DNA from 3 places in the Micromonospora sp. URMC 107 genome. Region 3 is predicted to be linked to each of the others. Evidence: predicted binding sites of a transcription regulator. Region 3 holds the regulator's gene; each other region holds the start of a gene.

Region 1 (9,606 bases), on a different contig from region 3:
CACCCTCAGCCGATGAGCATCGCGATCGCACCGCTCGACGCCGCCGACCAGGCCGCGATCGACGAGGCGTACCGGATCGGCGCGGCGGCCAACGACGCCGACCTGCCGGACTTCCCGCCCTTCTGCCGGCGGCGCTTCGAGGCGGCCATCCGGCACCCGATGCCGGGCAACGATCCGCTCTGGGCGCTGGCCCGGCTCGACGGCGTGCCGGCCGGCTACCTCGCGCTGGACCTGCCGCAGCTCGACAACACCGAGAACGCCGCCGCCGAGGTGATCGTGCACCCGGAGTTCCGGCGTCGCGGCGTCGGCCGCGCGCTGCACGGGCACGCCGTACGCCTGCTGCGCGAGCGGGGCCGCAAGCGGGTGGTGGCGATGACGGTCGCCGCGCTGCCCGGTGGCCCGGCCCGGTCCGGGGCCGGTGCCGCCTTCGCCGCGACGACCGGCGCCCGGCCGGCGCTGGCCGAGGTCCGCCGCCGCCTCGACACCACCCGGCTCGACCACGCGGGCCTGGCCGCGTCGCTGGCCGAGGCCCGGTCCCGCGCCGCCGGGTACCGCACCGTCCGCTGGCAGGGGCGGACCCCCGGGAGGTACGTCGCCGACATCGCCTACCTCGACGGCCGGCTGATGGCCGACGCGCCCCTGGGCGACGTGGAGTGGGAGCCGGAGCGGATCGACGTCGAACGGGTCCGCGGCATCGAGCGGGCGCTGGAGGCGCGGGGGCGGCGGCGCTACCACACGGCGGTGTGCCACGAGGCGTCCGGTCGGGTGGTCGCCTGGACCCTGCTCGACGTGGGGCCGTCGGCCGACTGGCACGCGTTCCAGCAGATCACCATCGTCGACCCGGAGCACCGCGGCCACCGGCTCGGCCTGCTCGCGAAGGTCGAGAACCTGCGCCACCTGCTGGCCCACGAGCCGGCGGTACGCGCGATCGACACCTTCAACGCGGCCGAGAACGCCCACATGGTGCGGATCAACGAGCAACTCGGGTTCCGCCCCGTCGACGGATGGACCGACTGGCAGCTCACGATCTGAGTTGTGACACGGCCCTACTGATCCTGGGGCTTCCTGTTGCATGATGGCGGGCATGACGGAGACCCCGCACCCCCTGTACGACAGGCACGCCGACACCCTCAACCGTGCGCTGACCGCGATCACGGAGCGCGGGTACTGGTCCGCCTACCCCGAGTCGCCCAGCCCCCGGGTCTACGGCGAGACCGCCGCCGCCGACGGCAAGGCCGCCTTCGAGGCGTACCTCGGCGGTGACTTCCCCCTCGACCAGCCGGGCGTGGCCGACCGGGTCGCCACCGAGACCAGCCCGTTCGGCGTCGAGCTGAACGTCCGCTACCCGCACGCCGGCGCCGACGAGCTGCTCGCCGCCGCATCCGCCGCCCTGCCCGGCTGGCGCGACGCCGGCCCGCAGGCCCGGGCGGGGGTCTGCCTGGAGATCCTCGACCGGCTGCACAAGCACATCTTCGAGCTGGCCAACGCGGTGCAGTTCACCAGCGGCCAGGCCTTCGTGATGGCCTTCCAGGCCGGCGGCGCGCACGCGCTGGACCGCGCGCTGGAGGCGGTCGCCTACGCGTACGCCGAGATGACCCGGCACCCGGGGACGGCGGGCTGGGAGAAGGCGGCCGGCAAGGGCGACCCGCTGCGGATGACCAAGACCTTCCACGTGGTGCCCCGTGGTGTGGCGCTGGTGATCGGCTGCAACACGTTCCCGACCTGGAACTCGTACCCGGGGCTGTTCGCCTCGCTGGTGACGGGCAACCCGGTCCTCGTCAAGCCGCACCCCCGCGCGGTGCTGCCGCTGGCGATCACGGTGAAGTACGCCCGGGAGGTGCTCGCCGAGGCCGGCTTCGACCCGAACCTGGTGCTGCTCGCCCCCGAGGCCCCTGGCGAGAAGCTCGCCTCCACGCTGGCCCTGCACCCGGCCGTGAAGATCATCGACTTCACGGGTTCCACCGAGTACGGCGACTGGCTGGAGGCCAACGCCCGGCAGGCGGCGGTGTACACCGAGAAGGCCGGGCTGAACACGGTGGTGATCGACTCCACCGACGACTTCGCCGGGATGTGCCGCAACCTCGGCTTCACCCTGACGCTCTACAGCGGCCAGATGTGCACCACGTCGCAGAACATCCTGATCCCCCGCGACGGCATCGCCACCGACCAGGGCCACAAGAGCTTCGACGAGGTGGCGGGCGGAATCGCCGCGGCGGTCGCCAAGATCACTGCGGACCCGGCGCGCGGGGTGGAGATGACCGGCGCGATCGTCAACGACGGGGTGCTGGAGCGCCTCGACGAGGTGACCAAGGTCGGCGAGGCGGTGCTGGAGTCGCGTACGGTCGAGCACCCCGCCTTCCCCGGCGCGGTGGTCCGCACGCCGACGGTGGTCCGGCTGGCGGCCGACGACACCGCGACCTACTCGAAGGAGTGGTTCGGGCCGATCTCGTTCGCCATCGCCACGGACTCCACCGCGCACAGCCTGGAGATCCTGCGCTCCACGGTCGGCGAGAAGGGCGCGCTCACCGCGGCGGTCTACTCCACCGACGAGGCGGTCCTCGACGCGGCCGAGGCGACGGCGATCGAGGTCGGGGTGCACCTGTCCTGCAACCTGACCGGCGGCGTCTTCGTGAACCAGTCGGCGGCCTTCTCCGACTTCCACGGCAGCGGCGCCAACGCGGCGGCCAACTCCGCGCTCACCGACGGCGCCTACGTGGCCAACCGGTTCCGCATCGTGCAGTCCCGCCGGCACGCGTGATCCGTCCGGCTGCCCGGACCGGCCCGGCACGGGCCGGTCCGGGCAGCCGCGTCAGGCCGGGCGGCGCATCTGGAGTTCGGTGAGCGCCGGGACGGTGGGGTGCGGGACGCGTACGCCGGTGTCGACGAAGCCCAGCCGCCGGTACGCGCGACAGGCCCGGTCGTTGCCGACCACGACCTCCAGCATCAGCTCGGGGCGCCCGCAGGCCCGGGACCAGGCCGCGACCGCGTCGACCAGGTCGCCGAGGAGGCCGGTGCCCCGCCAGGGCGGGGTGACGTAGACGGCGTACACCACGGTCAGCCCCGGCTCTCCGGGGGCCGCCGTGCCGCCGGCGTGCCCGACGAGCCGGCCGCCCGGGTCCGCGACGAACTGCGCGGTGCCGGCCCCGACGGAGACGGCCGCGATCCGGGCCGCGTAGTCCGCGTGCGGGCGGGCCGCCGCGTCGGCGAGGGTCTCCAGGAAGGCGAGCGGGGCGTCGGCGAGCATCTCCAGCCGCAGGGCCCGCATCCGGGCCGCGTCGCGCGGCCGGACCCGCCGGACCTCCGCCCGCCGCGCCGGTCCCGACCCGTCGGGCGTGCTCGTCATGACGCATCCCTATCACAGCGATGGACGCCAATGGCGCTCGGTCGGAATTCGCCCGATTTGCGGTCGTGCGCCGTCGTCACGCTTCGTGTAGCGTGCGATTTCGGTCACCGTTTCAGCGGCTCTCGTCGATCGCCGAGCCGGTGGTCCTCCGGTGCCGGCCCGCCCGGCCTCCGGGGTCGTGGAACGCCGCGCAGAGTGAGGAAGTGCACCGTGGCACAGGGCACCGTGAAGTGGTTCAACTCCGAAAAGGGCTACGGCTTCATCGCCGTCGACGGCGGGCAGGACGTCTTCGTCCACTTCTCGGCGATCGAGATGGACGGCTACAAGGCGCTGGACGACGGCCAGCGGGTCGAGTTCGAGATCGCCCAGGGCCAGAAGGGCCCGCAGGCCGAGCGCGTGCGCGTCATCGCCTGACCGGGCGTCCCTTCCGCCCCGGTCGGCCGACTTCCGGACGATTGGGCGGTGGGGCGCCGGGCGGGTGGTCCCGGGCCGGGCAGCCGTCAACCGGCCCCGTCCGTGGGGGCGGGCGTCGGCGCTGTTGCGCCGGCAGGGAAGGATCGTGAGCCGTTCCAGCCATCGCTGAGGAGGGTTCATGTCCGACCAGCCGCCCCAGGCCGCGCCGCCCCCGGGAGATCCCGACCCCGCCGCGACGCCATCCGGCGGCCCGGCCGCACCGGAGCCCGGCGCCGCCACGCCCCCGGCCAGCGGGGAGCCGGCCGTCCCGGGTGCCGGAGGACCGCCCGTTCCCGGCCCGGGCGGCCCCGTGGTCCCGGGCGGCCCCGTGGTCCCGGGCTACCCCGTCGTCCCGGGCGGCGGCGCGCCGGCGGGCCCGCAGGACTGGGTCTTTCCGCCCACCGGCGGGTACCCGGTCGGCTCCGGCCCGTACGGCGGGCAGCCGTGGTACCCGGGCGCCCCGGTCGCCTATCCGGGGCAGCCGGTCCACGGGTGGTACCCGCCGGGGCACGGCCTCGACCCGGCCGACCTGCTCGTCACCCCGCCCGGCGCCGGCGTCAACGGCTGGTTCAACCGGTGCGTCGGCGCGGTGCGCCGGGGCTGGCGGCTGCTGCTGCCGATCCTGCTGCTCACCCAGGTGCTGCCGGCCCTCGTGGTGTCGGTGGTCTCGTTGGTCCTCGACCCGACCGCGAAGTGGGAGCGGTCGATGGCCGACGATCCCGCCGCGCTGCCCGACACCTTCGTGACCGACATGGGCGTCCTGCTGTCCGTGGTGCTCGGCAGCGCCCTCGTCTTCGGTCTGGTGCAGAGCCTGGGCTGGGCGGCCGGCACCTGGGTGATCGCCCGGCAGGCGGCGGGTCAGCCGGTGGGCATGGGCGCGGCCCTGTCCTACGGGGCGCGCCGGGCCCTGGGCCTCTGGGGCTGGACCCTGCTGATGGGCGTGATCATCACGCTTGGTGTCTGCTTCTGCGTCATTCCCGGCATCTACTTCGCCTTCGCGCTCAGCATGGCCGGCCCGGTCTACCTGTTCGAACGGCAGCACCCGATCGGCCGTTCCTTCCGGATGTTCCACGACCGGCTCGGTCTGCTGCTCGGCCGGGTGGCGCTGGTGGCGGCGGCGGTGATCGTCGGCAGCGGCGCCGCCGGCATGGTGGAGGGCATCGGCGCGCTGCCGTTCGGCACCACCCCGATGGACTCGCCCGGCACGGCGGTCGGCGTGATGGCGGTGGCGCTGGTGGCCGCGGTGCTGGCCCTGCCGACCCACCTCGCCCAGCTGGTCGGCCTGGTGGTCACGTACGCCGAGCAGCGCGCCCACGAGGGGCCGGTGGACAGCGTGCGGCTGGCGGGTGAACTCGGCTGAGCGGGGCGGTCGTGCTTGCACTCGACAGGGGAGAGTGCTAAACAAGTCATTGGCACTCGCATACCGTGAGTGCCAATGGTCGGGGCGGTAGGGTCACGGTCGTAGCAGCGTCCAGACGCGGCTGCGGCACATGGCCGGTCGTCGCGGGCTATCCGGCCCGACCGAGGAGACGTCGTCGTCGCCAGGTGGCGACGTCCCCAAGGTGCGTACACCAGGCGGCCCATCCGGGACACACACTCGGGTGGCCCGTGAGTGTCCAGGAGGACAACGCCGTATGGCCAAGATGATCGCGTTCGACGAAGAGGCGCGCCGCGGCCTCGAGCGGGGCATGAACCAGCTCGCCGACGCCGTGAAGGTGACCCTCGGCCCCAAGGGCCGCAACGTCGTCCTCGAGAAGAAGTGGGGTGCCCCCACCATCACCAACGATGGTGTGAGCATCGCCAAGGAGATCGAGCTCGAGGACCCCTACGAGAAGATCGGCGCCGAGCTGGTCAAGGAGGTCGCGAAGAAGACCGACGACGTCGCCGGTGACGGCACGACGACGGCGACCGTCCTGGCCCAGGCCCTGGTCCGCGAGGGCCTGCGCAACGTGGCCGCCGGTGCCAACCCGATCGCCCTGAAGCGGGGCATCGAGGCCGCCGTGGCCAGCGTCTCGGAGGAGCTGCTCAAGCTCGCCAAGGACGTCGAGACCAAGGAGCAGATCGCCTCCACCGCCTCCATCTCCGCCGGTGACACCAGCGTCGGCGAGATCATCGCCGAGGCGATGGACAAGGTGGGCAAGGAAGGCGTCATCACCGTCGAGGAGAGCAACACCTTCGGGCTGGAGCTGGAGCTCACCGAGGGTATGCGCTTCGACAAGGGCTACATCTCGGCCTACTTCATGACCGACCCGGAGCGCATGGAGGCCGTCTTCGACGACCCCTACCTCCTGATCGTCAACAGCAAGATCTCGTCGGTGAAGGACCTGCTCCCGATCCTGGAGAAGGTCATGCAGTCGGGCAAGCCGCTGCTGATCATCGCCGAGGACATCGAGGGCGAGGCCCTGGCCACCCTGGTCGTCAACAAGGTCCGCGGCACCTTCAAGTCGGTCGCCGTCAAGGCGCCGGGCTTCGGTGACCGCCGCAAGGCCATGCTGGCCGACATCGCCATCCTCACCGGTGGCCAGGTCATCAGTGAGGAGGTCGGCCTCAAGCTGGACGCCGTCGGCCTCGACATGCTGGGCCGCGCCCGCAAGGTCGTGGTGACCAAGGACGAGACCACCATCGTCGACGGTGCCGGCGACGCCGAGCAGATCCAGGGCCGGGTCAACCAGATCCGGGCCGAGATCGACCGGAGCGACTCCGACTACGACCGCGAGAAGCTGCAGGAGCGGCTGGCCAAGCTGGCCGGCGGCGTCGCGGTGATCAAGGTCGGCGCGGCCACCGAGGTCGAGCTGAAGGAGCGCAAGCACCGCATCGAGGACGCCGTCCGCAACGCGAAGGCCGCCGTCGAGGAGGGCATCGTCCCGGGTGGTGGCGTCGCGCTGGTGCAGGCCGGCAAGACCGCCTTCGACAAGCTGGACCTGGTCGGCGACGAGGCGACCGGTGCGCAGATCGTCAAGATCGCGCTGGACGCCCCGCTGCGGCAGATCGCCGTCAACGCCGGTCTCGAGGGTGGCGTGGTCGTCGAGCACGTCCGCAACCTCAACCCGGGTCACGGCCTCAACGCCGCCAACGGCGAGTACGTCGACCTGCTGGCCGCGGGCATCATCGACCCGGCCAAGGTGACCCGCTCGGCGCTGCAGAACGCCGCGTCGATCGCGGCGCTCTTCCTCACCACCGAGGCCGTCGTGGCGGACAAGCCGGAGAAGACCCCGGCCGCCCCGGCTGGTCCGGGTGGCGGGGACATGGACTTCTGAGTCCAGCTCCAACGCCGGAAGGGGCGGGCCGCGTCAGCGGTCCGCCCCTTCCGCTGTCACGTCGGCAGTGGCCGTTGGTTGCGTCTCTTCTGCGCCCGGTCGTACGGCTGCGGAATCTGCACCGGCTCGTCGACCAGCGTCACCGGCTCGTCGGCCGGCTCGTCGACGCCGGCCATCTCCGCCTGCTGCTCGGCGTCGCCGTAGTCGAGCCGGTCGAACGGCAGGGGGCCGGGGCGTTCGTCGTCCGTGGTCATGGCTGCCTCCTCTACCGAAACGGTAGGGCGCGACGATCACCGATGCGGGCGAATGGCGTTATAAGGATCTATATCCCATTCGCCCCGTTGTCATGCCCCGAGCGCCTTGCGGTACAGGAAGAAGACGCGTTCGATCCGGGCACCCGCGCTGCCCGAGTAGAAGGGGACCGGCCCCACCCAACCGATCTGCGCCGCCGTCACGCCCGCCGCCCGCTGGTCGCGCAGGCACCGGCGCAGCAGCACCCCGCCGATCCCCGAGCCCTCGGCGGCCGGGGCGGTGCCCATCGGGCCGAACCAGCTCGGCCGGGACGAGCCGTACGCGGCGAAACCGAGCACCTCGCCGTCGCGTTCGGCCAGGTGGCAGCCCGCTCCCTTCCGGCCCACCGAGCCGGCCAGTTCGGCGTCCCAGGCCCCGCCGAAGGTGGCGCGGGCGAACTCCGCCAGCGCCGGCAGGTCGCCCGCCCCGGCGCGGCGGACCGTCACCCCCTGCCCCGCCAGCCGGGCCTCCGCGGGCTCCGTCGGACGCAGCGCGGGCGAGTCGTCGTACGACAGGTCGGCGGTCATGTTCCACGCCGTCCGGTCCTGCCGGTAGCCGAGCGCCAGCGCGGCGCAGACCGCCGGGGTGTAGCGCACGTCGATGCCGGGCCAGGCGTAGTACGGCGGGTTCCCGGCGAGCAGCACCTCGGCCGCACCGAGGCCGGCGAACCGCGCCTCGGCGACCGCCAGCAGCGCCCGCCCGACACCCCGCCGCCGCTGCTCCGGCGCCACCGCGACCAGGTCGACGTGACCACGGGCGTCGCCGTCGCCGGCGGCGAGGGAGCCGACGAGCACGCCCACGAGGCGCCCCTCCCGGTACGCGCCCCACGCGACCACCGGGCGGTGGCTGCCGGCCCGCGCCCAGAGCGTGCCCACGATCGCCGGCGCCTCGGCCGCGTCCTCCGGCAGGTCGAGTGCCCGCCCGCAGAGCTCCACCACGGCGGGCCGCTGGTCGGGCCCCAGCTCGACGATCTCCAGGTCCATGGACGCCGACCCTAGATCACCGGAGTGTTCCGGCCGCGAAGGGGCCCTGGCGGCGCCGACCGGCCGGCGGGCCGCCGCGGCGCGCCGCGATGCGACCCGGTCACGTCAGCCGGCCGCCTTCGGCTCCGGCTCCGGCCCCGGCCCCGGCCCCGGCTCCGGCTCCGGCTCCGCCTTCGGCCCCGGTTCCGGGTCGGGCTCGGGCTCGGGGAGGGTCGGCGCGTCGGTGGGGTAGAGGCCGGCGACGAACCCGTAGACCTGATCGCCGGACCGGGGGATCTGGGCGAAGCGGCGGGCCAGCGCCTGCACCTCGGCCCAGAACGCGCGTACCTCCTCGACCGGGATGCGGGCGTGGACGAGGGTGCAGCGCAGATCGTCGGCGGCGTGGGCCGCGGCGGACTCGGCGACCGCCTCCGCGAGCCCGTTGACGGCGGTGGCGACCCGCTTGTCCTCGGGGTGGGTGAGCGCGCCGATGTAGAGCGTGCGGGCGACCCGGCCGTAGTACCGCTCGTCGATCGCCCGCACCCGCCGGGTCCGCACCACCCGGAGCAGGCCGGCGTCGACGAGCGCGTTCACGTGGTAGGCGACGCTGCTCTTGGGCCGATCGACCGCCCGGGCCAGCTCGGTCACCGTGGCGGCCCGCTCCAGAAGCAGCTCCAGGAGGGTCGCGCGCAGGGGATCGGCCAGCGCGCGGAGCTGCGCGGGCGCGGTGACCACGAGCAACTCGTCGAGGTCGTAGTCCGGGATCCGCTCATTGCTCGACATTTCTCGACCGTTCTAGAATCATGGATCATTCGATCGTTGTCGTCCGTTGACAGGAGTGTAGAGATGGCCGAGGTCGTCCTGTTCCACCACCTGCGTGGGGTCACCGACGGGGTGCGCGAGTTCGCCGATCGGTTGCGGGCCGGCGGGCACACCGTGCACACGCCGGACCTGTTCGACGGCGAGCGACCGGCCACCCTCGACGAGGGCTTCGCGCTGACGAAGCGCATCGGGGGCGAGGCGCTCCGCGAGCGCGCCGACCGGGCCGTGGCCGACCTGCCCGGCGGTCTGGTCTACGGCGGCTTCTCCTGGGGCGCCGCCACCGCCCAGCGGCTCGCCCAGACCCGGCCCGGCGCCCGGGGCGCGCTGCTCTACGAATCCTGCCTGCCCGTCACCGGCGAGTGGGCCGTCGGCCCCTGGCCCGCCGGGGTCCCGGTGCAGATCCACGGCATGGACGCCGACCCGTTCTTCGCCCTGGAGGGCGACATCGACGCCGCCCGCGAGCTGGTCGGCCTCGTCG
Region 2 (9,606 bases), on a different contig from region 3:
ACGGTAGTCATGTCTGTCCGGCTTTCCGCCGGCGTCGCCCTCGTTTTCAGCGCCAAGCCGGCTGACCAGCGGTTTCGTCTCGCGGTCGCTGGGCCAGCGGATTCTCCTCCCCGGCACTTTGCTCTGCAGCCGCCGACGCACCAGCCACCGTCCGTAGCCGGTGCGTGGATGGCTGCAGAGCAAAGGGGCCGAGACGAGTGACCGGTGGCGGTGGCTGACAGCCCTCGATTATCACCCAGAGTCACGCCGACGACCGACGACCGACGACCGACGACCGACGGCGGGCCGCAGGCGGCGGGCGGTGGGCGGCCCGACCGTGAGCCGCCCACCGATCGGCTCAGCGGCCCGGTCCCCGCGCCTGCCCACGGTCGGCGCCCGACGAGGGCGGGACCGGTCAGCCGGCGTCGAGGGGGTCGGCGAGCAGGCGTTCGAAGGCCAGCTCGGCGGCGCCGATCAGCGCCGCGTCGTCGCCGAGTTTCGGGGTACGCAGCCGCACGTGCTCCAGGCACGCCGGCAGGGCGACCGAGTTGAGCCGGCTGCGCACCTGGGCCGCCGCCGCGAGGTAGAGGTCCCGCATGCCGCCGCCGAAGATGACCATCTCCGGGTTGAAGATGTTGACCAGGTTGGCCACCCCGAAGCCGAGCCAGTCGCCGGCCTGGCGTACCGCCGTCTGCGCCCGCAGGTCGCCCCGGTCGGCGGCGTCGAAGACGGCCAGCAGCGCGTCGCGGCCCCGCGCGTCGGAGCGGCCGGCCGCGCGCAGCAGCGCGTACTCGCCGATCTCGGTCTCCCAGCAGCCCCGGGAGCCGCACTCGCAGGGCGCGCCGTCCCGGACGACCACCATGTGGCCGACCTCGCCGCCGTAGCCGCCGTGCCCGGTCAGCCGGCGCCCGCCGGCGATGATGCCGGCGCCGACGCCCACGTCCCCGTACAGGTAGATGACGTTGTCGCAGCCGGCCGCCGCGCCCCGGGCGTGCTCGGCGAAGGCCGCCACGTCGGCCACGTTGCCGACCGTGACCGGCACGCCGCAGCCCAGCTCGGCGCCGAGCGCCGCGCCGATCGGCTCGTCGACCCACCCGGTGGTCGGGCCCAGCCGGACCAGCCCGTCGGCGCGCCGGACCATGCCGCAGACCGCGACGCCCGCGCCGACGCAGACGGCGTCGGTCGGCGCGCTCTGCTGCATCTCCTTGACCGCCCCGGCCAGCAGCGGGGCGGCCTCCGCGGCGGTCAGGCCCCGGGGGCGGTCCAGCTCCCGGCGGTCGAGCACCGCCCCGCCGAGACCGACCCGCGCGGCCCGCAGCCGGTCCACCTCGATGCTGTACGCGTACGCGTGCACCCGGTCCGACTCGGGCCGGACGACCAGCGACGGTCGCCCGGCCCGGCCGGTCTCCTTCGGCGTCCCCTCGCTGACCAGCCCGGCGCCGGCCAGGTCGGCGGTCAGCGCGCCGATGGTGCTGCGGTTGAGGCCCAGCGTGGTGGTGAGCTCGGCACGGGTGGTCGCCCCGTGCAGGTGCACGTAGCGCAGCAACGCGCCCAGGTTCTGCCGACGGATCTCGTCCTGGCTGGGTCCTGTGCGCATCGCTGTCGTCACTTCCGGTGCCGCGCGGTCAACGGTTGCCGGTGGAGGTGGAACGCCGGCGGGAGAACGCGTCCACGCTCGCGGCGAGCAGCAGCACCACGCCGGTGACCACGTACTTCACCCCCGAGCTGTATTCCATCAGGCCCATCCCGTTGTCGATGACCGCGACGACCGCGCCACCGAGGACGGCGTCGAGCACCCGGCCCTTGCCGCCGAAGAGGCTGGTGCCCCCGATGACCGCCGCGCCGACCGCGTAGAGCAGTACGTCACTGCCGCCCGTGTTGGGGTCCACCGAGTTGGCCCGGCTGGCGGCGACGATGCCACCGACGGCCGCCATCGAGGAGCAGATGACGAAGACCGAGATGCGGATGCGGTCCACGTTGATGCCGGCCCGGCGCGCCGCCTCCTTGTTGCCGCCCACAGCGTAGACGTGCCGGCCGTAGGTGGTGCGCTGGAGCACGAAGGTCCAGAAGACCAGCAGCGCCGCGATGATCGGCACCACGATCGGCACGCCCTTGAGCGAACTGACCACGACGTTGCGGCTGCGCTCCAGGTTGAGGATGAAGACCGCGAGGCCGAGGACGAGCGCCAGCCCGCCGATGCGGGCGAGGACCACCGCGATCGGGTCGGTCACCAGGCCCCGGGCGGCCCGCGTACGGTGCCGGAGCAGTTGCACGGCCGCGTAACCGGCGACCGCCACCGCGGTCAGCAGCCAACCCAGGACGGGCGGGAGGTTGCGGTTGGCGATGGCCACCAGCACCTCGTCGCGGACCGGGATGTTGGCGCCCTCCTCCATCAGCATCAGCACGATGCCCTGGAAGGCGAGGAACCCGGCGAGGGTCACCACGAAGGACGGGATGCCGATCTTCGCGACCAGGAAGCCGAGAGTGGTGCCGATCACCATGCCGGTGACGATCGCGGCGAGCACGGCCACGTACCACGGGTAGCCGAGGACGGTGACGACGTTGGCGAGGATGGCGGCGCAGACGCCGCTGGCGAAGCCGGCGGAGAGGTCGATCTCGCCGAGCAGCAGGACGAATACCAGCCCCATCGCGATAAGCGTGACCGCGGCGCCCTGGGTGAAGAGGTTGGCGAAGTTGCCGGCGCTGAGGAACGTCGGCTGCATGATCGAGAAGACCGTGCAGAGCACGACCAGACCGAGCACGGCGGGCAGCGCCCCGATGTCGCCGCCGCGGACCCGGCTGACGTAGTTGCGGACGTGACTGCCGAGGGTGGGCGGCGGTGTGACGGCCGCCGGGCCGTCCTTGTGCACGACGGTGGTGATCATCGGACGCCTCCTGAGTTGCTGTCGGCCGGCTCCGCGCCGTGCCCGTTGCCGCCGTTGGCCGGCTCGGTGGCGAGCCCGAGCCCGCCGGAGCGGCCGGCGGTGATCAGCTCGACCACCTGCGAGTGGGTGATGTCGGTGGTCTTCACCTGGGCGACCATCTGGCCGAGGTAGAGAGCGGCGATCCGGTCGGAGACGGCGAAGACGTCGTTCATGTTGTGCGAGATGAGCACCACGGCGAGGCCGTTGTCGGCGAGCCGGCGGACCAGTTCGAGCACCTGGGCGGTCTGCGCGACGCCGAGCGCGGCGGTCGGCTCGTCGAGGATGACGAGCCTGCTGTTCCAGAGCACGGCCTTGGCGATCGCCACGGTCTGGCGCTGGCCGCCGGAGAGGCTGGAGACGTGCTGCCGCAGCGACTTCACGGTCCGCACGCTCAGCCCGGCGAGGGTGTCGGCGGCCATCTGCTCCATGGTCGGCTCGTCGAGCACGATGCCGCTGCGCTTCTCCCGGCCGAGGAACATGTTCTGCACGATGTCGAGGTTGTCGCAGAGCGCGAGGTCCTGGTAGACGACCTCGATGCCGAGCGCGGCGGCGTCGCGGGGGCTGTTGATGGTCACCGGCCGGCCGTCGAAGCGGAACTCGCCGGCGTCGGTGGGGTAGATGCCGCTGATGCACTTGACGAGGGTCGACTTGCCGGCGCCGTTGTCGCCGACCAGCGCGGTCACCTCGCCCGGGTGGGCGGAGAAGGCGACGTCGCGCAGGACCTGGACGGGACCGAAGCTCTTGTCGATCCCGCGTAGTTCCAGCAGGGGGGTTGCGGACACGGGGGGTCTCCTTCAGGTGGAGGGGAGGTCTCGGATCCCGTCCGGCGCGAACCGCCGCCCGGCACAGGGTCCGTGCCGGGCGGCGTGCGCGTGGAATCGGGTACGGGTCAGCTGATGCCGGCGTCGGCGCAGAGCTTGGCGTACGCCCCGGCGCAGACCTCGTCCTTGGTGACGAAGCCGTCGGCGATGACGTCCTTGACGTTCTCCTTGAAGATCAGCTTCGGGGTCAGCAGCACCGCCGGGACGTCCCGGCCGTTCTGCGGGTCCTTGACCGTCTGACCGGTCTCCTTCTTCTCGCCCTTGGCCACCGCGATGGCCAGGTCCGAGGCGGCCTTCGCCTCCTCCTTGATCGCCTTGTAGACGGTCATGCACTGGTCACCGGCGAGGATGTTCTGCAGGCCCTGCGGGGTGGCGTCCTGGCCGGTCACCGGGACCTTGCCGTTGAGCTTGTTCTTCTTCAGCACCGAGATGGCCGCGTTGCCGAGGCCGTCGTTGGCGGCGAGCACGCCGTCGATCTTGCCGCCGGTCTGGGTCAGCATCTGTTCGAAGATCGTGGCGGCCTGGGTGTTGTCCCACTCCGGAACGTTCTGGTCCGGGCCCTTGGTGTACTCCTTCGAGTCGAACTTCGGCTTGAGCACCGAGTCGTACCCGTTCTTGAACAGCGTGGCGTTGTTGTCGGTCGGGGAGCCGTTGAGGTAGGCCACGACCGGGTTCTTGGCGCCCTTGTCGGTCAGGCACTTGCTCAGGCCCTCGCCCTGGAGCTTGCCGACGACCTCGTTGTCGAAGCTGACGTAGTAGGTGGCCGAGCCGCCCAGCGTGAGCCGGTCGTAGTCGATGGTCGCCACACCCTGGGACTTGGCCTTGTCGAGCACGGCCTTGCCGGTGCCGGAGTCCAGGTTGACGATCATCAGGGCGGTGACGCCCTTGGTGATCATCTGGTCGGCGATGGTCTGGAACGCCGTCTTGTCGCCCTGGGCGTTCTGGATGTCGTAGTCGACGCCGGCGGCCTTGAACGCCTCCTCCAGGAACTTGCGGTCCGCGCCCTCCCAGCGGGCGGAGGACTTGCTGTCCGGCAGGATCACGCCGATCTTCGGCTTCTTCTCGGTGGAGCCGCCGGCCTCGGAACCGGAGTCGTCGCCGCAGGCGGTCAGGCCGCCGGTGGCCAGCAGGCCCACGGCGGCGAAGGTGAGGAAGCCCTTGCGCATCAGCAGGGTCCTTTCGGGGGTGGGGGATGATGTTGGTTTGTTGTGTCCGGCAACGTATTCCGCTTCGCGCCGTGGGCACAAGAGCGCCGAGGTCGCGAGTTTGTTGTCGGCAGTAACAATTCAGCAACGTCCCTGACACCCGGCCGTCGGCCGCGAGGGAGCGCTCTCTGGGCGTGGGCGGGAGCGGTGCAGCTCAGCGGGCGGAGAGCGGGGCCGTGGCCGCCCCGGTGAGCGTCACCAGATCCTGTGGGGCGAGCTGGAGCTGGAGGCCGCGCCGCCCCGCCGAGACGTAGACGGTGGGATGGCCGAGCGCCGACGAGTCGAGCACGGTGGGCAGCCGCCGACGTTGGCCCAGCGGGCTGATCCCGCCGCGCACGTACCCGGTCGCCCGCTCGGCCGCCGCCCGGTCGGCCATCGCGGCCCGCTTGCCGCCGACCGCCGCGGCGAGCGCCTTGAGGTCCAGCTCGCCGGTGACCGGCACGACCGCCACCGTCAGCGCGCCGTCGACCTCGGCGACCAGCGACTTGAACACCCGCTCCGGCGGCACCCCCAGCGCCGCCGCGACCAGCGCGCCGTAGTTCGGCGCGTCCGGGGAGACGTCGTACGGATGGGTGCTGTGGGCGATCTTCCGCTTCGTCAGCAGCGCGGTCGCCGGAGTGCCCTGTCCCGCCATGACCGTCAAGCTAACCCGGCCCCGCGCGACCCGCGAGGCGAAAAGGGCCGGACGGCCGACGCCGGCGCGCAACGGTCCCGCGCGCTACCCGAGGGGTCGGCAGAGCAGCACCGTCGGCGCCCCGGCGACCCGGGTCAGCACCAGGCTGGCCGCCTCGCCCCCGGCCAGCCGCAGGTCCCGCCGGAGCTGCTCCGGCTCCAGCGCGGACCCGCGCTTGAGGATCTCCACCCGCCCGACGCGGCGCTCCCGCAGCAGCGCCCGCAGCCGCTTGAGCGAGAACGGCAGCACGTCGGTGACCTCCAGGCAACGGGCGAACGGCGTCGGCACGGGGGCGTCCGCGTGGAGGTAGGCGATGCTCGGGTCGGCCAGCGTCGCGCCCAGGGTGTCGGCCAGCTCCGCGACCAGGTGCGCGCGGACCACCGCGGGGTCCGGGTCGTACAGGAAGCGGCGCGTCGGGCCGACGGGGGCCTCGGCGTCGCCGGAGCCGGTCAACTGATGGCAGCCGCCGGAGCCGGTCGGGTCCCCGGCGTGGCCGGAGGCGTCGCCCGGGGGCGCTTCCCTGCCCCGCAGCACGGTGGCCCGACGGGGCACCTGCGCCAGCTCGCCGCACCACAGGGCCGCCTCGACCAGGTCGCCGTCGACGCTCACCCACTCCGCCTCGGCACCCGCCGGAATCAGCGCGTGGTCGATGCCGGGCGCCACCTTCACGACGGTGTGCGGCACCCGCTCGGCCAGCGCGACCACGAAGTCCCAGGGCGGCGAGTAGGCGTTCGGGTCGAAGATGCGCCGCCCGGTGCCCGCCCTGCGGCGCGCCGGGTCGCAGAACACCCCGTCGACCCGGCTCACGTCGAACGCCGTGGCGTCGCCGCACTCCACCGTGAACAGTTCGGCCAGCCCGGCCGCCTCGGCGTTCGCGGCGGCCATCGCGGCGGTCACCGGGTCGGCCTCCACGCCGTACACCCGGATGCCGGCGCGGGCGGCGGCGAGCGCGTCCGCGCCGAGGCCACAACCGAGGTCGGCGAGGGTGCGTACCCCGGCGGCCCGCAGCCGGTCGGCCCGCCGCGCCGCGACGACGCCGCGCGTGGCCTGCTCCAGCCCGGCCCGGGTGAGGAACATCCCGGCCGCCGCCGGCCCGAACTTGCCGACCGCCCGGCGCCGCAGCTCGGCCTGGGTGAGCGCGGCCGACGCCAGCCCGGCCGGCAGTCCGGCCGAGCGGAGCGCGGCCGCCGCGGTCAGCGGGTCGCCACCGGCCACCCGCGCGGCCGCGTCGAGCGCGGCCGACCCCTCGGGCGTACGCAGGGCGGCGAGCTGGTCGAGATCCACCCGGTCATTGTGGTCCGCGGACCCGACGCGCCGGGCGGCGGGTTGGCACTCTCCTTGACGGAGTGCTAGCCGAGGAATAACCTGCGATTAGCACTCTCGCCCTGAGGGTGCCAGCTTCCGGGCCTCGTGGCCCGGGCGCTGAACGCCAGGCGGACCGGCACCCGCGACGACGGCCCCGCCCGGTGGCATGTGGCAGATTGACGCCGGTCGGCTCGCCGACCGGTAACGAAACCAGTACCCCAGGAGGGTATGCCCGTGACTACCGCGACCAAGGTTGCGATCAAGCCGCTCGAGGACCGCATCGTGGTCCAGGCGAACGAGGCCGAGACCACCACCGCCTCCGGCATCGTGATCCCCGACACCGCCAAGGAGAAGCCGCAGGAGGGCACCGTCCTCGCTGTCGGCCCGGGCCGGATCGACGACAAGGGCAACCGCGTGCCGGTCGACGTGAAGGTCGGCGACACCGTCCTCTACTCGAAGTACGGCGGCACCGAGGTCAAGTACGCCGGCGAGGAGTACCTGGTGCTCTCCGCCCGCGACGTCCTCGCGGTCATCGAGAAGTAAGCAACCGATCAGTGTCGTGGCCCCGGTCCGGCTCGCCGGGCCGGGGCGACGTCGCTTCGAAGGGACATTCATGGCGAAGATCCTGAGCTTCTCGGACGACGCCCGGCACCTGCTCGAGCACGGTGTCAACGCCCTCGCGGACGCGGTCAAGGTCACCCTCGGCCCGCGCGGGCGCAACGTCGTCCTGGACAAGAAGTTCGGTGTGCCCACGATCACCAACGACGGCGTGACCATCGCCAAGGAGATCGAGCTCACCAACCCCTACGAGAACCTCGGTGCGCAGCTGGTCAAGGAGGTGGCGACCAAGACCAACGACGTCGCCGGCGACGGGACCACCACCGCCACCGTGCTGGCCCAGGCGATGGTCCGCGAGGGCCTGCGCAACGTGACGGCCGGCGCCAACCCGGCCGGCCTCAAGCGGGGCATCGACGCGGCGGCCGCCAAGGTCTCCGAGGCGCTGCTCGGCCGCGCGGTCGAGGTCGCCGACAAGAAGTCGATCGCGCACGTCGCGACGATCTCCGCGCAGGACGCCACGATCGGCGAGCTGATCGCCGAGGCGATGGAGAAGGTCGGCCGCGACGGCGTCATCACCGTCGAGGAGGGCTCCGCCCTGCACACCGAGCTGGACGTGACCGAGGGTCTCCAGTTCGACAAGGGCTTCATCTCGCCCAACTTCGTCACCGACATGGAGTCGCAGGAGTCGGTCCTGGAGGACCCGTACATCCTGATCACGACCCAGAAGATCTCGGCGATCGAGGAGCTGCTGCCGCTGCTGGAGAAGGTCCTCCAGAACAGCAAGCCGCTGCTGATCATCGCCGAGGACGTCGACGGCCAGGCGCTGTCGACGCTGGTGGTCAACTCGATCCGCAAGACCCTCAAGGTCTGCGCGGTGAAGGCCCCCGGCTTCGGCGACCGGCGCAAGGCGATGCTCCAGGACATGGCGATCCTCACCGGCGCCGAGCTGGTCGCGCCCGAGCTGGGCTACAAGCTCGACCAGGTGGGCCTGGAGGTGCTCGGCACCGCCCGGCGCGTGGTGGTCGACAAGGAGAACACCACGGTCGTCGACGGCGGCGGCAAGTCCAGCGAGGTCGCCGACCGGGTCGCGCAGATCCGCAAGGAGATCGAGGCCTCGGACTCCGACTGGGACCGGGAGAAGCTCGCCGAGCGGCTGGCCAAGCTCTCCGGCGGCATCGCGGTCATCAAGGTCGGCGCCGCGACCGAGGTCGAGATGAAGGAGCGCAAGCACCGCATCGAGGACGCGATCGCCGCGACCAAGGCCGCGGTCGAGGAGGGCACCGTCCCCGGCGGCGGCGCCGCCCTGGTGCAGATCCTGCCGGCGCTCGACGACGACCTGGGCTTCACCGGTGACGAGAAGGTCGGCGTCTCGATCGTGCGCAAGGCGCTGGTCGAGCCGCTGCGCTGGATCGCGCAGAACGCCGGCCACGACGGCTACGTCGTCGTGAACAAGGTCGCCGGCAAGGAGTGGGGCCACGGCCTCGACGCCGCCACCGGCGAGTACGTCGACCTGGCGAAGGCCGGCATCCTCGACCCGGTGAAGGTGACCCGCAACGCGGTCACCAACGCCGCGTCGATCGCCGGCCTGCTGCTCACCACGGAGAGCCTCGTGGTGGAGAAGCCGGAGAAGGCCGAGCCGGCCGCCGCCGGTGGTCACGGCCACAGCCACGGCCACGGCCACCAGCACGGCCCGGGCTTCTGACCCTCGCCGTACGCCCCGACGCCTTTCCGGGCGCCGGCGCGACTACCGGCCGGCCGGCGCATCGGAAACACTGGCCCGATGAGCAGCACGACGCGCGGCTACGCCGCCCTGGCCGGGGTCACCGCCGCGGCGGTGGCGATCGGCTCCGCCGAACTGGTGGCGGTGCTGACCGGCCCCCGTTCGGCGCCGCTGGTGGCCGTCGGAGGGCTCGTGGTCGACACGGTGCCCGAGCCGCTCAAGAAGCTCGGCATCGCCCTCTTCGGCACGTACGACAAGATCGCGCTGCTGGTCGGGACGGGCCTGCTGCTCGCCGCCTTCGCCGCGCTGCTCGGCGTGCTGTCGCTGCGCCGGTTGGCGATCGGCCTCGCCGGCATCGCGGCCTTCGCCGCCCTGGGTGTGGCAGCCGCCGTGACCCGGGCCGGCGCCGGCCCCACCGACG
Region 3 (9,606 bases):
TCCTGACGGTGCTGCGCAACACCGTCCTCTTCGCCGTGGCCAACGTCGCGCTCACGATGGTCCTGGGCACCCTGGTCGGGCTGCTGCTCAACCGGCTCGGCAAGCGGATGGCCGCCTTCGTGGCCAGCTGCGTGATGCTCGCCTGGGCCACCCCGGCGCTGACCGGCACGATCGTCTGGAAGTGGATCTTCGACGACACCAGCGGCCTGGTCACCTGGCTGTTCAATGCACTGCCCGACGGGCTGTCGCAGAGCCTCTTCGGGCGCAGCGACTGGACCGGCTACGGCTGGTTCAACTCGCCCCTGCTGTTCTTCTCGATCCTGACCCTGGTGGTGGTCTGGCACTCGTTCCCGTTCATCGCGGTCAGCGTGCTGGCCGGCCTGAAGAGCGTGCCGAGCGAGCTGCACGAGGCGGCCCGGGTCGACGGGGCGGGGCCGTGGAAGGTCTTCTGGAAGATCACCTTCCCGCTGCTGCGGCCGGTCTTCGGGATCCTGATCGTGCTCTCCACCATCTGGGACTTCAAGGTCTTCACCCAGCAGTTCGTGCTGGCGGGCGGCACGCAGGACCGGCCGACCTTCATGCTCTCCATCTACTCGTACGCGGAGGCGTTCTCGCCCCCGCCCAAGTACGGTCTCGGCGCCGCGATCGCGGTGATCCTCACCCTGATCCTGCTGGTGGTGACCGGCCTCTACGTCCGCATGGTGCTCAAGCAGGAGGAGGACGCGTGACGCGACGTGGCGGCGGCGCAGGCGTGAAGCGCCTCGCCCTCAACGGCGCGGGGCTGCTGGTGGCGCTCTTCGCCGCGTTCCCGGTCTACTGGATGATCGCGACCTCGCTGAAGCCGAGCTCGGAGATCTTCTCGTCCACCCCCCGGCCGGTGCCCACCGAGCCGACGCTGGAGCACTACCGGCAGATCCTCACCGGGAACCTGATCCCGGGCGTCACCTTCGCCGACTTCTTCCTCAACAGCGCGCTGGTCGCGGTCTGCACCGTGGTGCTGAGCGGGTTGGTCGCGCTGCTGGCCGCCACCGCGGTGGCCCGGTTCCGGTTCAAGCTGCGAACCACCTTCCTGATCATGCTGCTGGTGGTGCAGATGATCCCGCTGGAGGCGCTGGTCATCCCGCTGTTCCTGATGATCCAGCGGCTCGGGCTCTACAACACCCTGCCCAGCCTCATCCTCACCTACCTCGGCTTCTCGCTGCCGTTCGCGGTCTGGATGCTGCGCGGCTTCGTCGCCGCCGTGCCCAAGGAGTTGGAGGAGGCCGCCGCCATCGACGGGGCCAGCCGGGCGCAGACCTTCCGGAAGGTCCTCTTCCCGCTGGTGGCGCCCGGGCTCGTGGCCACCAGCATCTTCTCGTTCATCACCGCCTGGAACGAGCTGATCTTCGCGCTGACCTTCATCAACGACCAGGACAGCTACACCCTCCCGGTCGCGATGACGTTCTTCTTCGGCCGCGACGACACGGCCTGGGGTCCGGTGATGGCCGCCTCCACGCTGTTCACCCTGCCGGTGATCGTCTTCTTCCTGCTGGTGCAGCGGCGGATGGTCTCCGGGCTGGTGGCCGGGGCCGTCAAGGGCTGACCCCCGCGTCAGGAACCTGCGGCCCCCCGTCGACGCCCCGGCATCGACGGGGGGCCGTTCCGCGGGCGCGTCGGGGGCGTCCGCGCGGGCTAGGCTGACCGCCATGACGGGCAGGCTGGCTTCGGTGAACATCGGCGTCGTGACCGAGGCGGAATGGGCGGGCGACGCGAGCGGCCGCAGCGGCATCGACAAGCGGCCGGTCGACGGCCCGGTGCTGCTGCGCGCCGACGGGGTGGCCGGCGACTTCATCGGCGAACGCGCCCACCACGGCGGTCCGGAGCAGGCGGTCTACGCGTACGCCGAGGAGGACGCGTCCTGGTGGGCGGGGGAGATCGGCCGGGGCATCCGCCCCGGCGGCTTCGGGGAGAACCTGACCACGTACGCGGTGGACGTGACGGGCGCCGTGATCGGCGAGCAGTGGGCGGTCGGGTCCGCCCTGCTCCAGGTGACCAAGCCGCGCACCCCGTGCACCACCTTCGCCGGCTTCTGGGGCGTGCCCGACCTGATCAGACGGTTCACGGTGCGGGCGACGCCCGGCGCGTACCTGCGGGTGCTGCGCGAGGGCGAGGTCGGCGCGGGGGACCCGGTCGAGGTGGTGGACCGGCCCGCGCACGGGGTGACGATCGGCGAGGTGTTCCGGGCCCTGAGCCTGGAGCCGGAGCTGCTGCCCCGGCTGCTCGACGCGCCGGACCTGCCGGAGGGGGTCCGGGAGAAGGCGCGCCGCCGGCTCGCCGGCCCGAGCTGACCGACGCCCCTTGCACGGGAACGGGCCCCGTCCCATCGGGGAGGGGGCCCGTCCGGCGTCGGCCCGGCGCGCGCCGGGTGACCGGCTCAGCGCAGCCAGGGCACGCTGCGGTCGAGCAGACCGCGCTGCTTGAGCTCCTTGCGCAGCGGGATCTCGTCGTCGATGTAGCCGTCCCAGTTGATGCCCCAGTAGTTGGCGGTGTGGGTGCCCTCACCGCAGAGCTGGCGCTGCACCGGCGTGCGGTTGGCCCACCACTCGCCGTCCTTGTCGATGTGCAGCTCGTCCAGCGGCCGGATCCACCGGTAGGTGTAGCCGACGAAGAGCATCTTGCGGGTGATGGTCGACAGGTTCGTCGACCGCGAGTGCCACTGGCGGCGGTCGAAGATGAAGGCGTCACCGGGGTTGGCGGTGATCTCCACCGTGCCCTCCGGGTCCGGGTTGTGCACGGAGGTGTCCTCCGGGCGGGGCAGCGAGTTCCACAGGTGGCTGCCCGGGATCACCTTGGTGGCGCCCCGGCCCTTCTCCGACAGGTCGGACAGGACGTAGGCCACCTTGAGCGAGAACATCGGCCGAGGCAGGTTCGGGTCCATCGTCTCCGGGTCGGAGTTCTGCCGGTACCCGTCCTGGTGCCACCCCCAGTAGGGCTTCTCCGGCTCCGCCGCCGGCGGGGTGACGTCCAGGTGGTTGTGGTGGGTGTAGATGTTCCAGCCGGCCAGGCCCCACATGTACGGGAAGGCGATCGGGTGGGTCAGCAGGTCGCCGAAGAGCTCGTCGCGCTCCAGGAAGCCCAGCAGGTGCAGGGTGCCGTCCTTGGTGGTGGTGCCCTTCGCCTTCTCCTCGGCGTAGACGCGGTCCACCGCCGCCTCCAGCGCCGCCCGGTGGTCCTCCGTCAGGACGTTGCGCAGCAGGAGGAAGCCCTGCTCGTGGAACTCCTTGCGGTCGGTGTCACTGATCGGTTCGTAACCGGTCCGGTCGCCGTAGTCGAACACTTCGACGTACCCCTCCCCATGAGGCGAAACCATTGCTGGCACAGGCCGCCGATCGTAACCCGCTGGTTCCGGGGCGGGGTACTGCCCAGCACGATATGCGACCGTTGTCCGGACTCTGAGGAGCGACATGGTGGCGGTGCGTCATGGGCCCGCCGCGCGGCGTGGCTTATCTCCGGGAATGCCGGTTTGCGCGGTGACTGCCGGTAAGGAGATCGGGGGCCACTACGCCTCGGCGAAGACCTCCGCGACGACCTGCCCGGCGGCCGGGGCCTCGTCGGTCCGGTTCCAGGTGCCGTCGCGGGCCGTCCACTCCAGGTCGCCGAAGCGCACCCGCTTCACGCCGTGGTCCTGGGCGTGCGAGACCAGCCAGTGCGCGTACCGCCAGCCCCGGCGCTCGTCGGCGGCCGGGACCGTCAGGCCCGTCAGGTCCGCCGCGGTGCTCGCGCCGGCCAGGCCCCAGTCCAGCAGGAGGCCGCGGGTCAGCGCGCTCGCCGCGGCCTCGCCGCGCATCGCCGGGTCGCGCCCCACCGTGCAGGCGACCGCGCCGGTGGCGTGTCCGACCAGGGCCCGGGTCAGCACCTCGGACTCGTCCGCCCACTTCTGGTACGCCTCCGGGAAGGCCGAGCGCTGCACCCTCTGCGCCGCGTCGGTGACCCGCATCTGCTCCCAGCCGCGCACCTTCTTCAGCCCGGAGTAGAACTTCCCGGCCGCGTAGCGGGGATCGCGGATCTGCTCCGGGGTGCCCCAACCCTGGCTCGGGCGCTGCTGGAACAGCCCGATCGAGTCGCGGTCGCCGCCGGCGAGGTTGCGCAGGCCGGATTCCTGGTAGGCGGTGGCCAGCGCGACGACGACGGCCCGCTCGGGCATCTTCCGCTGGATGCCGATGGCCGCGATCGTCGCCGCGTTGGCCATCTGGTCGGGGTCCAGGGCGACCCGACCGTCCGCCTGTACCGTGCACGTCCGGCTGGCCAGGGGCAGGCGCAACTCCCCGCCCAACTGCCGGACGACGATCCAGATCCCGACCGCGGCGAGGACGACGAGGACGACGCCGCCGGCCACGACTGCCCGAGTACGCACCCACACCCCCTGATCGACAGTCCGACAAGCGTACGTCCCCCGTGGTGCCTTCCGGGTCGTCCGACCGGTTCTCCACGACCGTCGGGCGTGGCACCGGCCGGCGCTACCGGCGGGCGCCCGCCGCGGCGTCGCCGTCGGCGGCGGGCACCCAGCGCGCCGGCCGCTTCTCCCGGAACGCCAGGACGCCCTCGCGCCCCTCCTCCGACAGGAAGTACCCGGTCGAGAGGGTGGACAGCCCGGCGATCTCCGTCCGCAGGTCCGCGGCGGGCGGCCGGCGCAGCAACTGCTTCGCCCCGGCCAGCGCACCCGGTGCCCCCCGCACCAGAGAGTCGCAGTACCCCGCAACCGCCGCGTCCAGTCCGTCCGCCGGCACGGCGGCGGTGACGAGGCCGATCTCGGCCGCCCGCCGCCCGTCGAAGGTGTCGCCGGTCAGGTAGAGCTCGGCCGCCGCGCGGGGGTGCAGCCGGGGCAGCACGGTCGCGGAGATCACCGCCGGCACCACGCCGATCCGCACCTCGGTGAAGGCGAACGTCGCCTCCTGCGCGCAGACCGCCAGGTCGGCCGCCGCGATGAGGCCCAGGCCGCCGGCCCGCGCCGGGCCGGCCACCCTCGCCACCACCGGCTTCGGGCACTCCCAGACCGCCGCGAGCACGTCGCCGAGCATCCCGGCCGGCACGGTCCCGCTGGCGTACGCGGCGGCGGTCTCCTTGAGGTCCGCCCCGGAACAGAAGACGGGGCCCGTGTGGTCGAGCACGATCACGCGTACGGCGTCGTCGGCGACCGCCTCGGCGAGGCCGGCCAGCAGCTGGGTCATCAGCGGCGTGGAGAGCGCGTTGCGGTTGTGCGGGCTGTCGAGGGTGAGGGTGGTCACCCCACGGGCCGTGGCGGCCCGCACGAGCACGTCGGGAGAGGTCATGGAAGGGCACACTAGTGGCCATGCCCGGCGTCCTTCCAGAAGGCGAAACCGTCCCGTTCGACGGCTCGCTGCCCGCCACCGCCACCCGTGCCGTCGGCGCGCGCGGCTTCGGCGTGTACGTGCACGTGCCGTTCTGCGCCAGCCGCTGCGGCTACTGCGACTTCAACACGTACACCGCCGCCGAGCTGGGCGGCGGGGCGGGCCGGGAGGACTACGCCGACACCGTGCTGGCCGAGCTGGCGCTCGCCCGCCGGGTGCTGGGCGACGCCCCGCCGCCCCGCGTCGACACGGTCTTCGTCGGCGGCGGCACCCCGACCCTGCTCCCCGCCGACGACCTGGCCCGGATCCTCGACGGCATCGACCGCGCCTGGGGGCTCGCGGCCGACGCCGAGGTGACCACCGAGGCCAACCCGGAGTCGGTCACGCCGGAGTCGCTGAGGACGCTGCGGGCCGCCGGCTACACCCGGATCTCGCTGGGCATGCAGTCCGCCGCGCCGGGGGTGCTGGCGATCCTCGACCGCACGCACAGCGCCGGCCGGGCCGTCGCCGCCGCCCGCGAGGCGCGCGACGCCGGTTTCGACCACGTCAACCTGGACCTGATCTACGGCACGCCGGGGGAGACCGAGGCGGACTTCGCCGCCTCCCTCGACCAGGTCGTCGCCGCCGGGGTGGACCACGTCAGCGCGTACGCCCTGATCGTGGAGGACGGCACCCGGCTGGCCGCCCGGATGCGGCGCGGCGAGCTGCCGTACCCCTCCGACGACGTCGCCGCGGACCGCTACCTCGCCGCGGAGGCCGCCCTGGGCGCGGCCGGTCTGTCCTGGTACGAGGTGTCGAACTGGGCCCGCGACGAGGCGGCCCGGTGCCGGCACAACCTGCTCTACTGGACGGGCGCCGACTGGTGGGGGCTCGGCCCGGGGGCGCACAGCCACGTCGGCGGCGTGCGCTGGTGGAACGTCAAGCACCCCACGACGTACGCGAAGCGGCTGGCCGCGGGCGGCTCGCCCGGCCTGGCCCGCGAGGTGCTCACGGCCGACGAGGCGCACATGGAGGACGTCATGCTCCGGCTGCGCCTCGCCTCCGGGCTGCCCCTGGACGCCCTCGACGACGCCGGCCGGACCGGCGCCGCGCGGGCCCTCGCCGACGGGCTGCTGGCCGCCGACGAGCACGCGGCCGGCCGGGCCGTGCTGACCCTGCGGGGCCGGCTGCTCGCCGACGCGGTCGTCCGTGACCTGCTGCCCTGAACCGCGTGCCGGGGCCGGCCGGGGGAGCGGCCGACCCGGGTCACCTGGTGAAGCCGTAGGTCATCGGGTAGCGGTAGAGCACGCCCTCGTTGGCCTTGACCCCGCCGACGATGCCGAAGATCAGCGGCACCAGCCAGACGAGCATCGGGACGAAGAACAGCACCCCGCAGGTGATCAGCGTGACCACCCAGCTCAGCACCCCGACGATCGTCCAGGTGAGCTGGAAGTTCAGCGCCGCGACGGCGTGCGCCCGGGCGGTCGGCGACTGCTGCCCCCGCGCCATCAGCGCGATGAGCGGCGCGAGCCAGCCGAGCAGGCCGCCGCCGACGATCACGCCGACCGCGCCGCCGAAGTGGGCGATCAGGGCCCAGTTCTTGTCGTCGTTGCTGGCGTAGCCGCCCGTCGGCGGGCCGTAGCCGCCGCCGGCGGGATAGCCGGCCCCCGGCGGGTAGCCGCCGGGCGGAGGGTGACCACCCGGCGGGGGATAGTCACCGGGCGGAGGGTAGGCGCCAGGCGGAGGGTAGGCGCCGGGCGGGGGATAGCCGCCCGACGGTGGATGGTCACCGGGCGGAGGATGGCTGCCCGGGCCCGGCGCCCCGGACAGTGGTGCGGTGGGGTCGCCGGAGCCGGCGTGGCCGGGAAACCCCGACGGAGCGGTCGGGTCCGGCGGGAAGCCGGGGTCCCCCGCTCCGGGAGGGCGAGGTGGTTCAGTCATGGAGGTCACGGTAGGGGCAGCCGGCAAGGCCGCACCAGCGTGACACCGGCCGGGATGTCCGGATGGCCGGTTCCCGGCGGCGTCGGGTCGGCCCGCGCGGTCGCCGATCGGACTGATCGCCCCAGGTCGATCATCGCGTCGGCGGCCCCGCCGACGTAGACTGGCACTCGCTACAGTCGAGTGCCAGCAGCCCGCCCGGTCCCCCGCGTGCCGGGGGCGACGTGCGACAGGAGGTGGGGAGGATGGGTCTCGACGACCGCAAGCTCGCCGTGCTGCGCGCGATCGTCGAGGACTACGTCGCCACGCAGGAGCCCGTCGGCAGCAAGGCGCTGGTCGAGCGGCACCAGCTGGGGGTCTCACCGGCGACCGTCCGCAACGACATGGCCGTGCTGGAGGAGGAGGGCTACATCCGCCAGCCGCACACCAGTGCCGGCCGGGTGCCCACCGACCGGGGCTACCGGCTCTTCGTGGACCGGCTGTCCCGGGTGAAGCCGCTCAGCCCGGCCGAGCGCCGGGCGATCGAGCGTTTCCTGGTCGGCGCCGTCGACCTCGACGACGTGGTGCACCGCACCGTCCGCCTGCTGGCGCAACTCACCCGGCAGGTCGCCGTCGTGCAGTACCCGAGCCTGGCCCGCTCCTCGGTGCGACACCTGGAACTGGTGCCGATCTCCACCACCCGCCTGATGCTGGTCATGATCGCCGACACCGGCCGGGTCGAGCAGCGGCTCGTCGAGCTGCCCGCGCCGATCCCCGCCGACGACGTCACGGACCTGCGCCGGCTGGTCAACGAGAAGCTGGTCGGCACCCGGCTGTCGGAGACACCGCCGCTGGTGCAGGCGCTGGTCGAGGAGTCGGTGCCGCACCTGCGGCCGGCCATGACCACCCTCTCCACCGTGCTGCTCGAGACGCTGATCGAGCGGCACGAGGAGCGGATCGCGCTGGCCGGCACGGCCAACCTCACCCGTGGGGGCCTGCTCGACTTCCAGGGCTCCCTGCGCCCCATCCTGGAGGCGCTGGAGGAGGAGGTCGTCATGCTCAAGCTCATCGGCGAGGCGGAGCCGAGCACGACCCGGGTCCTGATCGGCGACGAGAACGAGATCGACAACCTGCGCGCCGCCTCGGTGGTCAGCACCGGCTACGGGCCGGGCACGACCAGCGTCGGTGGCCTCGGTGTGCTCGGGCCGACCCGGATGGACTACCCCGGCACCATCGCCACGGTGCGGGCCGTGGCACGCTACGTGGGCGAGCTGCTGGCCCAGAACTGACCAGTCAGGGCCGACGGCCGGCTCCAGCCGCCGACCGGCGCAACGCGAGACGAACATGAGGACACGGAACGCAGTGGCCAGGGACTACTACGGCATTCTCGGGGTGAGCCGGGAAGCCTCCGACGACGAGATCAAGCGCGCCTACCGCAAGCTGGCGCGACAGTTCCACCCGGACGTGAATCCGGATCCGGAGGCACAGGAGAAGTTCAAGGACATCAACGCCGCGTACGAGGTCCTCTCGGACGACCGGAAACGGCAGATCGTCGACCTGGGCGGCGACCCGCTCGCCCCCGGCGGCGGGGGTGCGGGGGGCCCGGGCGGCCCCGGCGGCGCCGGGCCGTTCGTCGGCTTCCAGGACATCATGGACGCGTTCTTCGGTGGCGCGGCCGGCGGCTGCGGGGTCCGCGGCCGCGGACCCGGCCCGGCGCCGACGCGATCCTGCGGCTGGAGTTGGACCTGCACGAGACCGCGTTCGGGGTCGAGGCGCCGATCACCGTCGACACCGCCGTGCTCTGCACCACCTGCTCCGGCGCCGGCACGGCGGCCGGCACCCACCTGGCGACCTGCGAGGCGTGCGCCGGCCGGGGCGAGGTGCAGTCCGTGCAGCGCACCTTCCTCGGTCAGGTGGTCTCCGCCCGGCCGTGCACGGTCTGCCAGGGCTACGGCACCACCATCCCGCACCCGTGCCCGACCTGCGCCGGCGACGGCCGCGTCCGCACCCGGCGTTCGCTGACCGTCAAGATCCCGGCCGGTGTCGAGGACGGCATGCGCATCCGGCTCGCCCAGCAGGGCGAGGTCGGCCCGGGCGGCGGCACGGCCGGCGACCTCTACGTGGAGATCCACGAGCGGCCGCACGACGTCTACTCCCGCAAGGGCGACGACCTGCACTGCCGGGTCACGGTGCCGATGACGGCGGCGGCCCTCGGCACCCGGCTGACCATCAAGACGCTGGACAGCGAGGAGACGGTCGACGTCAAGGCCGGCACCCAGCCGGGCAGCACGCTGCGGCTGCGCGCCCGGGGCGTGCCGCACCTGCGCGGCACCGGCCGCGGTGACCTCTACGTCCACCTCGA

What was found. The regulator HrcA, encoded in region 3, represses chaperone genes, less so after heat shock. The targets are predictions, from matches to a motif close to GGTTNGCACNCTCNNNNNGAGNGTGCNAACC.
Positions count from the first base shown of each region.
Region 1: groL (chaperonin GroEL) is a predicted target of HrcA. The motif match lies at 5,204-5,234, and genes of this name have one in related genera.
Region 2: groES (co-chaperone GroES) is a predicted target of HrcA. The motif match lies at 6,972-7,002, and genes of this name have one in related genera.

Region 1 covers NZ_JBPQTK010000014.1:59,764-69,369, forward strand. Annotated here, with positions in the region: gene ACSNN9_RS05510 (GNAT family N-acetyltransferase) at 13-1,032, shown strand; gene paaN (phenylacetic acid degradation protein PaaN) at 1,085-2,758, shown strand; gene ACSNN9_RS05520 (N-acetyltransferase family protein) at 2,810-3,343, opposite strand; gene ACSNN9_RS05525 (cold-shock protein) at 3,554-3,757, shown strand; gene ACSNN9_RS05530 (hypothetical protein) at 3,936-5,156, shown strand; gene groL (chaperonin GroEL) at 5,431-7,053, shown strand; gene ACSNN9_RS05540 (hypothetical protein) at 7,110-7,307, opposite strand; gene ACSNN9_RS05545 (GNAT family N-acetyltransferase) at 7,398-8,327, opposite strand; gene ACSNN9_RS05550 (helix-turn-helix domain-containing protein) at 8,433-9,089, opposite strand; gene ACSNN9_RS05555 (dienelactone hydrolase family protein) at 9,153-9,606, shown strand, end outside.
Region 2 covers NZ_JBPQTK010000044.1:16,961-26,566, reverse strand. Annotated here, with positions in the region: gene ACSNN9_RS12965 (ROK family protein) at 395-1,576, opposite strand; gene ACSNN9_RS12960 (sugar ABC transporter permease) at 1,605-2,864, opposite strand; gene ACSNN9_RS12955 (ATP-binding cassette domain-containing protein) at 2,861-3,685, opposite strand; gene ACSNN9_RS12950 (sugar ABC transporter substrate-binding protein) at 3,793-4,890, opposite strand; gene ybaK (Cys-tRNA(Pro) deacylase) at 5,084-5,563, opposite strand; gene ACSNN9_RS12940 (THUMP-like domain-containing protein) at 5,648-6,886, opposite strand; gene groES (co-chaperone GroES) at 7,136-7,450, shown strand; gene groL (chaperonin GroEL) at 7,521-9,167, shown strand; gene ACSNN9_RS12925 (molybdopterin-dependent oxidoreductase) at 9,246-9,606, shown strand, end outside.
Region 3 covers NZ_JBPQTK010000034.1:41,473-51,078, forward strand. Annotated here, with positions in the region: gene ACSNN9_RS11020 (carbohydrate ABC transporter permease) at 1-728, shown strand, start outside; gene ACSNN9_RS11025 (carbohydrate ABC transporter permease) at 752-1,582, shown strand; gene ACSNN9_RS11030 (MOSC domain-containing protein) at 1,686-2,327, shown strand; gene ACSNN9_RS11035 (phytanoyl-CoA dioxygenase family protein) at 2,414-3,349, opposite strand; gene ACSNN9_RS11040 (hypothetical protein) at 3,539-4,399, opposite strand; gene ACSNN9_RS11045 (enoyl-CoA hydratase-related protein) at 4,497-5,309, opposite strand; gene hemW (radical SAM family heme chaperone HemW) at 5,330-6,553, shown strand; gene ACSNN9_RS11055 (DUF4870 domain-containing protein) at 6,594-7,268, opposite strand; gene hrcA (heat-inducible transcriptional repressor HrcA) at 7,511-8,533, shown strand; partial or broken gene dnaJ (molecular chaperone DnaJ) at 8,607-9,606, shown strand, end outside.